2 regions of the Stenotrophomonas geniculata genome follow, and region 1 is predicted to be linked to the other one. Evidence: riboswitches for the same ligand, from Rfam matches in the RefSeq annotation. Region 1 holds a riboswitch; the other holds the start of a gene.
What was found. Region 1 has a riboswitch for thiamine pyrophosphate ahead of RI032_RS08125 (TonB-dependent receptor). Riboswitches for the same ligand answer to the same signal wherever they lie in the genome.

Region 1 (5,460 bases):
GGGCAGCGGCGACCGCCATCTGCCTGTCATCTACCGCCCCGACCATCTGCTGTTGGATGCGAGTGCAGGAGCAGGTGATGGCCATGACAGGGAACAGAACCGGCATGCGCCGCTGGTGGCGGCCGCTGGCCGCGTTGTTCGGTGCGCTGGCACTGGGGAGCGCCGCGGTGTCCGCGCAGGAAGCTCCTGCACACTGGATGGCCTATGCCGCCGCCGTGGGGGGCCAGCTGCAGCAGCGCCTGCAGCAGGAGCAGGACCCGCAGGCGCAGCGCGTGCTGGAATGGCTGCAGGCACATCCGGACGCACCGACGCCGCTGCCGGTGAGCGTGTGGATCGCGGCGGATGGCCGCATCTCGAAGCTGGAATTCGACAGCCTGGGCGATGCCCAGGTTGACGCAGACCTGCGCGCGACCCTGCAGGCAGCGCCGTTGCAGGCGGCGCCACCGGCCGACATGCGCCAGCCGCTGCGGCTGGGCCTGGTGCTTACCCAGTAGATCCACACCATGCGTGGATATGCCTGGTAGATGCCGACCTTGGTCGGCAGGCACGCCAACCAAGGTTGGCAACTACCGGTGGCCCCCAGCCACGCATGGCGTGGCTCTACTGCGTTGCCACCTGCGGTTCACGCGCGGCCGCGCTCCATGCGCGCAGGCCGAACACGGCCAGGCCGAGGAAGAACACGTACAGCGCGGCGGTCACGTGCAGCGACTTGAACAGGTACGCACCCACATAGACCACGTCCACCGCGATCCACACCCACCAGCAGGCCACGTGGCGGCGTGCCTGCCACCACTGGCCGACCAGGCTCAGCGCGGTCAGCATCGCGTCCAGCCAGGGCAGTGCGGCATCGGTGAAGGTATGCATGGCCGCACCCAGCGCCACGCCACCACACAGGCCGATGGCCAGGTCGCGCAGCAGCTTGCCGCGCGCCAGCGGCACGATGCGGATGCTGCCCTCATCGGCGGCATGCTGCCGCCAGTTGAGCCAGCCGTAGACCAGGAAGCCACCGAAGGCGACCTGCAGCAGGGTGTCCGAGTACAGCTTGGCCTCGGCGAATACCAGCCCGTACAGCGTCACCGACAGCAGGCCCACCGGCCACGCCACCAGCCGGCGCCGGGCCATCAGCCAGACGCCAAGGATGCTGCACAGTGCGGCGGTCCACTCGAGCATCACGCCGCTCACAGCGCGAACGTCACCGACAGGCGGGCCTGTCGCGGTGCGCCGGGGAACAGGTAGTAGTCACCGCCGCTGCTGCCGGTATCGCGCCAGTAGAAGCGGTTGAACACGTTGTCCACCGACAGGTTCCAGGTCACCGCACGCTCGTGCAGGCGATGCTGGAAGCGCAGACCAGCGTCGAACACCGAGTAGTCCGGTGCGCGCACGCCGCCGTCGGCACGTGCGACGTTGGCACCGGCATAACGCCAGCCGCCAGTGACATCCAGGCCCTGCACGAACGGCAGCGCATAGGCCACATGCACGCTGGCCCGCACCTTCGGCACATTCACAAGCTGATGGCCTTCATAAGCCGGCGTGCCTGTGTCGCGCGCACGCGCCTGCAGCACGCTGGCACTGGCCACGATCTGCAATGCGTCGGTCAGCTGGCCGTTGGCGGTCAGCTCCAGGCCGGTGTGGGCCTGGGTGCCTTCCTCGACGAAGGTGTAGCCCACGTCGCTGTTGTCCGGCCTGGCGTACTGGTACGGCTGCGAAATGCGGAACACGGCCGCACCCAGGGTCAACGCCTCGACCGGTACGTACTTCACGCCCACTTCCAGCTGGCGCGACTGCACCGACGGCAGGAAGGTGTCGGCATTGCTGGTCCAGAACGGCGCTTCCTGGCCCAGCGAAATGCCGCGCACGTAACTGGCATAGGCGTTGAGCTGGTCGGTGGCCTTCCACACCAGCGCGGTCTGCGGCAGGAAGCGCGACAGGCGACTGTGGCGCTGCGGGGTGCCGCGCTTGTCGTAGGCCCGCTCGTCGAGGCGCACGAAGCGGCCACCGGCCAGCCACTGCCAGTCGTCACCGAAGCTGATCCGGTCCAGCGCGAAGAAGGCGGTCTGGCGGCTGTCCAGGCGACGTGCGGACGGGCCGGGCATCTTCGGCGACGGCTCGAACACCGGCACCGGTGCCTCGTGGATGTTGGTGGTGCCGACGTACTCGTTGACGCTGGGGCGCTTGTCCACGGTGCGGCGGAAGTAGTCGGCACCGAGGGTCAGCTCATGGCCGACGCTGCCGGTCTCGAAACGGCCGCGCAGCTCGGCACGGGCCTGCTGGTTGCGGCGGGTGTCGCCCGGGCTGCGGTAGTCGTAGACGTCGTAGTCGCCATTGGGCGCGAAGTAGTTGCCCGGCACGGTGCCATCGGCGCACTGCGTGGCGTAGTAGCAGCCGTAGGCGAAGGCGACGTTGTCGTCGATCACCGACCGGCTGTGGCCGACCGACACGCGCGACTGCCAGGCGTCATTGAAGTCGTAGGTGTGCAGTGCGGTGATGTTGGTGCTGGCGATATCCACCGGGCGCTGCCACGGCTGGTAGCCGAGCAGGTGCTCGCGGTCGACGCCGCGCGGCAGGTCACGCGCGCCCAGCAGCTGGTAGCCGGACACCGAACGCTGCGAGCTGGTCTGGTAGTTGGCATCCACTTCCAGCTTGCCGCGTTCGCCGATCAGCCAGTCGGCCGCCAGCGAGTAGAAATTGCGGCGGCCATCGGCGTGCTCGACATAGGAATTGCTGGAATCCCACGCGGCATTCAGGCGCAGGCCGAAGCGCGGGGTGATCCAGTGGCCGACATCGACGGCGAAGTAGCGCGAGCCTTCCGAATCGGTACCGAGCGTGGCGGTGCGCACTTCGGCCGGGCGCTTGCCGATGTAGTTGATGATGCCACCCGGTGCCATCACGCCTGCGGCCAGGCCGGCTTCACCCTTGAGGATCTCCACCGACTGCACGTTCTCCAGCGCCAGGCGCTGTTCGCCGGCGATGGACAGGCCGTTGAAGCGGTAGCCGGTGGCGGCGTCCAGCGCGAAGCCACGGATGGCGATGTTCTGGTAGTAGCCCACCGGCGCATACGCATCACCCAGCGAGGCATCGTTGCTGGCCAGCTCGGACAGCGAACGCACCTGGCGGCGATCGAGGTAGTCGCGCTCGAGCACGTTCACCGAGGCCGGCGTGTCCTTCCAGCTGCCGCCACCGAAGGCGTTCACGCGCGAGGTATCGGCCTTCGGTTTGCCGGCCTGCACGCGCACCGCTGCCAGTTCGGTCGGCGAGCGTTCGGCGCCATTGGCAGCCGCATCAGGGGACGCCTCGGCCTCGCTGGCGTGCAGCGGCAGCGCGGCGCAGAGGGCGAGGGAGAGCAGGGTGGGGCGAAGGCAGCGGTTCATTCGATTCGTCTTCGGACAACAAGGGAGACGAAGCGACGGCGCGCAGGTGCACCGGCCCATAACGGGGGTGTGGCTGCGGCTCAAAGCTCCCTACGCCGGTGCAAACCGGATCAGGTTCCAAGGGACTCTCTCAGCCTGGCAGATCCAGGCACCCCCGCTTCAGGTGACCATTTCACTACAAATGGTACGGATTTGCGAGCCGGCGCCCTTCAGGCTGCCGCGTGCAGGGCCTGCAGCAGTGCCTGTCCCGGCGCGCTGTGGAACCACGCCGGGTGCCCCAGCATGAAGGGCTGCCACGCCACGTCGGCATTCGCGGTCGAGCCGGTGACACCTTCGAAGTACTCCACTTCGGACAGTGCGAAGTCGAAATGGACCATCGGCAGCAGGTCGGCCAGCAGGTGCACGCGTGCCGCCGACAGCGGCAGTACCTGGCGGTAGCCGTCGAGCAGGGCCAGCGCGATATCGATGCGCACCGCCTCCATGCCGCGCTCCAGCTCCAGCCACGCCACCGCGTTGCGCTCGATCGCGGTGGCGAGGTCGAACAGTGCGCTGGTGGGCGAGGCCAGGCCGAAATCCAGCACGGTGCTGATCTGCCCATCGCGCCACAGCAGGTTGGAAACATGCCAGTCGTTGTGGGCCCACAGCCGCGGCTCGTCGCGCAGGCGCCTGGCCAGGCCGGCATGCCACGGCAACACGTCACGCTGCAGCTGCGCTTCCCACGGAGTGCGCGCGAGATAGCGGGCCAGCCCGGGGCGCTCGTGCAGCCCTGCCTTGATGGCCGCGACCGGATCGTCGGCGCGGATCAGATCGTCGCGCGCGACCAGCACATGGGTGCTGCGCTGCGCCGAGTGATAGCTGGCCGCAGCGCGGTGCAGCTGTGCGAGTGCGCGTCCGGCTTCACGGGCCTGCGCGATATCGGTCAGCAGCGACCACGACACCGCGTCGCGATACAGGTCCTCACCGACGCCAACCGCATGCAGCTCGAAGGTCCATTCGCCATGCTCGACGGCAGTGTGGCCATCGGTGGCCGGCAGCACCTGTACTACCGGCACGCCGGCGGCGGCGAGATGGGCGATGAAGTGGTGTTCTTCTTCCAGGCAGGCCGCACTGCGCACGCTGTGGTGGTGGCGCTTGATGAACAGCGCGCCGTCCACGCCGTCGACGATGGCGGCGGCCGACAGCGGTCGGGGGCTGTGCCAGCGCGGTTGGCTGTGCTCGCCCAGCTGCGGATAACGCCGGCGCAGCCACGCGATGTCCGCCGCGCTGATCGGTGGCCAGTCGGCAGCGACCTCGTCGTTGTTGAGGCCCTGCACGCGGTGGGAAGAAGAATTCATGCCGCAGCCCCGGTGGGGAAAGTCACATCCAAGGCTGCGCATTCAACGCCATGCACGCGGCCAACGCAAACGGGCGGGTCATCGACCCGCCCGTCCGTGCATCAGCTGCGGTGATGCTGCCGCGCTTCTTACCAGCCGCGATGGCGGCCGCGGTCGTGGTAGTAGCGGTTGTCGTAGTAGCGCTCGCGCTGCCAGCGACGATCGTTGCCACGGTCGTAGTAGCCGCTGCGGTAGTAGCCACGGTCGTAACGGCGATCGTAGCGGTCGTCGTAACGGCGATTGTCGTAGTAACGACGGTCGCGGCGGTCGGAGGTCGTCAGGTTGCCGATCGCCCCGCCGGCCACGGCGCCGCCCACGGTGGCGGCAGGATCGCCGTTGGAGAGCAGGTTGCCGGCCACGCCACCGACCACGGCGCCGACCAGGGTGCGCTTGTCCTTCCTCGACATCGCGCTGGCATCGCTGACCACGGCCACACCGGCCACCAGTGCCAGAGCCATCGCCAGACCACGGAAGCTGAGTGCGGAAGTACTGAGCATGTAAGTTCTCCTGTGAGGTGCATGCCACGCTGGGCAGGGAGGGCGCGGGGCGCCCCGGCTGCCGTGGTGTCCACGCTGGCGTTCCAACGTTGCCGGAACATTGCCTGGTCCACCGTGCGGCTTGCGCATTCATCTAGCGGCAGGTGGCATGAAGCGAGGCTGAAAGCGGCCTCGGCCGCTCAGCTGGCAGAAAGGGAAAAGGCCACGCGGACGTGGCCCCTC
Region 2 (5,460 bases), 980 kb from region 1:
CCCGCCAAACCAGCAGAAATCCAGAGCCGCTTTTGAAGTTGCTGTTGCCGTTGCTTGAGAAAAGCGGTGCAGCCGCAGGCTGCAAAACCCCCTCAATCCTGATCGTGCGCGCGCGCTGCCTCCGCCTGGGTCTCCTCCTGCGCCGCCATCTCGCGTGCGATCCACGCATCGATCATGTGCCTCTGGCGCTGCGCCTGCCGCCGCTCCCGCGTGTACTCCTGGTCCAGCACCCGGTACAGCGACACCATCACAAGAAGCATCAGCAGCGCGAACGGCAGCGCTGCGATGGTGATCATGCCCTGCAGCGCCTCCAGTCCGCCTGCCAACAGCAAGGAACCCGCCACCAGCGCAATGCCGACACCCCACGACACTTTGTGCTTGCGCAATGGCTCGCCAGCGTCGTCCGTGGACATGCTGGCCAGTACCAGTACCGCAGAATCAGCCGAGGTCACGAAGAAGATCATCAGCAGCACCAACGCGATGCTCGACAGAAGAAGAGGCAACGGAAGGCTGTCGAACATGGTGAACAGCACTGTCTCGTAGCCGTTGCCCAGCGCCTGCAGCAGGTCGGCCTGGCCGAAGATCTGCATCCAGATGGCGGTGCCGCCGAACACCGAGAACCAGAAGAAGCCCAGCAGCGTCGGCGCCAACACCACGCCGATCACGAACTCCCGAACACTGCGGCCTCGCGAGATGCGCGCGATGAACGAGCCCACGAACGGTGCCCAGGAAATCCACCAGGCCCAGTAGAAGATCGTCCAGTCGGCCACCCAGGTGCTGGACGAGAACGGCGACATGCGCAGGCTCATCGTCACCAGCTGATTGAGATAGGAGCCCAGCGTGGTGGTGAAGGTATTGAAGATCGCGCCAGTCGGGCCGAGCACCAGCACCAGTGCCAACAGCAGCGCCGCCAGTGCAAGGTTGAAGTTGGACAGCCATTTCATGCCGCGGCCGACGCCACTGAGCGTGGACGCCATGTACAGAACGAAGGCCATCGCAATGATCGTCAACTGCAGCGGAACGCCCGCCTGCACGCCGAATACGCGTTCCACGCCGGCTGCGATCTGCACCGTGCCGAAGCCCAGTGCTGTAGCCACGCCAATCGCAGTGGCAACGACCGCGGAGATGTTGACCACACGCCCGATCCAGCCACGATGGTGACGGCCGATGATCGGTTGCAGCATGTCACTGACCTGGCCACGGCCGTTGCGGTTGAACTGGAACCAAGCCATTGCCAGGCCGATCAACGCATAGATGGCCCACGGGTGCAGGCCCCAATGGAAGAATACGTAGCGCATGGCAGCACGCGCAGCGTCCATGCTTTCAGGTGCCAGCCCTTCCGGTGGTTTGCTGAAATGCGAAATGGGCTCGGCGGCGCCCCAGAACACCAGGCCGATGCCCATGCCGGCGGCGAACAGCATCGACATCCAGCTGGCCCGCGAAAATTCCGGTTCGGCGTCTTCGCCACCGATGCGCAGGTTGCCGAAGCGGCCGAAGGCCAGGTACATCAGGAATACCAGGGCGAGGAACACGACCAGCAGGTAGAGCCAGCCGATGCCGCGGATGAGTTCGCCGAGGATGCTCTGCACCACGGTATTGAAGGGACCGGGTGCAACACCGGCGAGCAGCACCAGCAGCAGAACCAGTGCAATGGAAACGCGAAACACCATGAAGGGGCTTCTCCGATCAAGGGATTGAGGGGAGCGAGCAGAGCTTGCTGCGAGGGGCCGGCGACATGAAGCACAGACCGGGCAGGGGCCGCGAAGGCGGCGAGGAAACACCGGCCGCAGCGGCACGATGCGCGTGCACGTTACTGAATGCGATGTCACGGTTCTGTTAATACAGAAACAGCGGATCCACGCCGTGCGTGGATGGAACAGCCAGGAGCTGCGGTGCGTTCTATGGTCTAATGCGGACCAAGAAGCGGGGGTACCGCGGCCATGTGGCCACGGTTGAGACAGTCCCTTGGAACCTGATCCGGCTCATACCGGCGTAGGGAAGCTTTGCAGTGCAGCCATGCCCGGACTCCGCCCAAGGACCGTCCGGGAGCGGCAGCAGTGCGCCGCCGCTTCGTCCCTGACCTTCCTGGACGATGCCCGATGAACGCACAGCTCTCCGCCCTGCAGCAACAGGCCCAGCAACTCTCCGAATCCGTGACCCGGCCCATTCCCGGCTCGCGCAAGATCCACGTGCCCGGCTCACGTCCGGATCTGCAGGTACCGATGCGCGAGATCGCGTTGACCCGCACGCCGACGTTGTTCGGCGGCGAAGAGAACGCACCGGTCACGGTCTACGACACGTCCGGTCCGTACACCGATCCGGAGGTGCGCATCGATCTGTCGGCCGGTTTGCCGGAACTGCGCCGCGGCTGGGTGGAAGAGCGCGGTGATACCGAGCAGCTCGAAGGACTGAGTTCTTCGTTCGGCCGCGATCGCGAGCAGGACCCGAAGCTCGATGCGGTGCGATTTCCCGCGCGCAGCCTGCCACGCCGTGCGCGTGCAGGTGCCAACGTCACCCAGATGCACTACGCGCGCCGTGGCATCATCACGCCGGAGATGGAGTTCGTCGCCATCCGCGAGAACCAGCGCCTGGACGCGATCCGCGATGCCGGCCTGCTGCAGCAGCACCCGGGCGAGGCATTTGGCGCCTCGATCCAGAAGATCATCACACCGGAGTTCGTGCGCGATGAGATCGCACGCGGCCGCGCGGTGCTGCCCAACAACATCAACCACCCTGAAAGCGAGCCGATGATCATCGGCCGCAACTTCCTGACCAAGATCAACGCCAACATCGGCAACAGCGCGGTGTCCTCGGGCATTGCCGAGGAAGTGGAGAAACTGGTGTGGGCGATCCGCTGGGGCGGTGACACGGTGATGGACCTGTCCACCGGCAAGCACATCCATGAGACCCGCGAGTGGATCATCCGCAACTCGCCGGTGGCGATCGGTACCGTGCCGATCTACCAGGCGCTGGAGAAGGTCGACGGCCGTGCCGAAGCACTTACCTGGGAGATCTTCCGTGACACGCTGATCGAGCAGGCCGAGCAGGGCGTGGACTACTTCACCATCCACGCTGGCGTGCTGCTGCGCTACGTGCCACTCACCGCCAAGCGCGTGACCGGCATTGTCAGCCGTGGTGGCTCGATCATGGCCAAGTGGTGCCTGGCGCACCACAAGGAGAATTTCCTCTACACGCATTTCGAAGACATCTGCGAGATCATGAAGGCCTATGACGTGACCTTCTCGCTGGGTGACGGCCTGCGCCCGGGCTGCATCGCCGATGCCAACGACGCCGCGCAGTTCGGTGAGCTGGAAACGCTGGGTGAGCTGACGAAGATCGCCTGGAAGCATGATGTGCAGACCATGATCGAAGGCCCCGGCCATGTGCCGATGCAGCTGATCAAGGAGAACATGGACAAGCAGCTGCGCGAGTGCGGCGAGGCGCCGTTCTATACGCTGGGCCCGCTGACCACCGACATCGCGCCGGGCTACGACCACATCACCAGCGCGATCGGTGCGGCGATGATCGGCTGGTTTGGTACCGCCATGCTCTGCTACGTGACGCCGAAGGAACACCTCGGCCTGCCCAATCGCCAGGACGTGCGTGACGGCATCATGGCCTATCGCATCGCCGCGCATGCGGCCGACCTGGCCAAGGGCCATCCGGGCGCGCAGGTGCGCGACAACGCGCTGAGCAAGGCGCGCTTCGAGTTCCGCTGGGAAGACCAGTTCCATCTTGGCCTGGATCCGGAGAAGGCCAAGGAATTCCATGACGAGACGCTGCCGAAGGATGCGCACAAGCTGGCGCACTTCTGCTCGATGTGCGGTCCGCACTTCTGTTCGATGAAGATCACCCAGGACGTGCGCGACTACGCCGAGGCCGGCATGAAGGAGAAGTCGGCGGAGTTCCGCGCGGCCGGTGCCGAGGTCTACCGCCAGGGGTGATGCGGAAGCGGGGGTGCCGGCCAGCGGCCGGCGCTACCGCTCATCACACCGCTCCCGGCTATCCTCGGCCCACCACCCTGGGGAAAGGACGCCATGCCCGTTGCCATCACCACCCGCTGGCTGGCCATTGCCCGCCGTCATCCTTCGGCCTGGCTGCTGGGAGCCCAGTTGATCGCCGTGCTGCTGTACCCCGCGCTGGATGACACCGCTGCGGGCCGCGCGGCGCTGGGCATGTTCGGCATGGCGGTACTGGGCCTGGCGCTGTGGGTGGTCCAGCGCAGCCCGCTGGGCACCTGGCTGGCGCTGCTGCTGGCCATTCCTTCGGTGGTGTTCTCGCTGGCCGGTGCATTGCTGGATCGCAGTGCGCTGCTGACCACCGCGCAGCTGCTGGAAAGCCTGCTGTACTTCTATACGGCCGGTGCACTCATCGCCTACATGCTCCAGGACCATAAAGTCACCCGCGATGAACTGTTCGCGGCAGGTGCGACATTCACGTTGCTGGCCTGGGCCTTCGCATTTGCTTTCGCCGTGTGCCAGCAGTGGTATCCGGGCAGTTTCCAGGGCACCGGTGGTGGTGCACAGCGCACCTGGATGGAACTGCTTTATCTGAGCTTCAGTTTGCTCTCGGGTGTCGGTTTGAGCGACGTCGTTCCACTGCATCCGCAGGCGCGTGCATTGGTCATGCTGGAGCAGTTTTCAGGCGTGATGTACGTGGCTTTGGTGGTTTCGCGACTGGTCGGATTGACCATGCTGCGGCGCATGTGAAAATGAACGCCAGATAAAAATTTCGCGCCCCGCAGGGCGCGAATGGTGCAGCAAATTATGTGAATGCGTCGGCGAGAGAGAGCCTGGATGTCGACCACGCGATAGGCGAGGTAACCCGCATAGGCTAGTATTCGCCCGCTTCATTGTTTTTGCGGTATGCGCCGATGCTTTGTGCGGAGTCTGGCTTTTTGCTGTTCCCAGGACGGGAGGGTATCGAAGGCAAACGCTGCCCCGGACCTGTCTCTACTGTGTAGCGGAAAATGAACAGCAGTGAAAACCAGCCCCCCGGATTCGATCGGATCCGGATCGGAGAGTGCACTGTCACTCTGTCCTCGCGAGAAGTCGAGGTCGTCGGTGCGCGTCGCCCGCGTCGGCTGACGCCGAAGGCGCTGGGCGTGCTGCGTGTACTGCTGCGCCAGCCCGGGCGTGTTGTCACCCGCGATGAACTGTTCGCGGAAGTCTGGCCGGACACGCTGCCGACCAACGATGTGCTTACCCAGGCCGTCACCCAGCTGCGCAAGGCGTTCAGCAACGACGACGACAACGGCCAGGCCTATATCGAGACCATCGCCAAGACCGGCTATCGCCTGCTGGTGCCGGTGCAGGTACTGGACGATGTCGAGGCGGCACCGTCCTCAGAAGCCGATGACGGAATCGCGGACGTGCAACCGGTGATGGGCATCGCCGAGGAGAGGCCGGCACACGTGCAGGCATCGCGCCGCCGCTGGCGCCATGTCCGCCGGCGCGTGCT

Region 2: another riboswitch for thiamine pyrophosphate. It lies ahead of thiC (phosphomethylpyrimidine synthase ThiC); the one in region 1 lies ahead of RI032_RS08125 (TonB-dependent receptor).

The regions. Positions count from the first base shown of each region.
Region 1 is NZ_CP140571.1:1,728,488-1,733,947, reverse strand. Features, by position in the region: gene RI032_RS08135 (hypothetical protein) at 78-494, shown strand; gene pnuC (nicotinamide riboside transporter PnuC) at 601-1,170, opposite strand; gene RI032_RS08125 (TonB-dependent receptor) at 1,179-3,368, opposite strand; TPP riboswitch at 3,439-3,534, opposite strand; gene RI032_RS08120 (phosphotransferase enzyme family protein) at 3,578-4,702, opposite strand; gene RI032_RS08115 (glycine zipper 2TM domain-containing protein) at 4,831-5,238, opposite strand.
Region 2 is NZ_CP140571.1:2,709,567-2,715,026, forward strand. Features, by position in the region: gene RI032_RS12490 (BCCT family transporter) at 93-1,670, opposite strand; TPP riboswitch at 1,916-2,017, shown strand; gene thiC (phosphomethylpyrimidine synthase ThiC) at 2,100-3,944, shown strand; gene RI032_RS12500 (ion channel) at 4,038-4,709, shown strand; gene RI032_RS12505 (winged helix-turn-helix domain-containing protein) at 4,970-5,460, shown strand, end outside.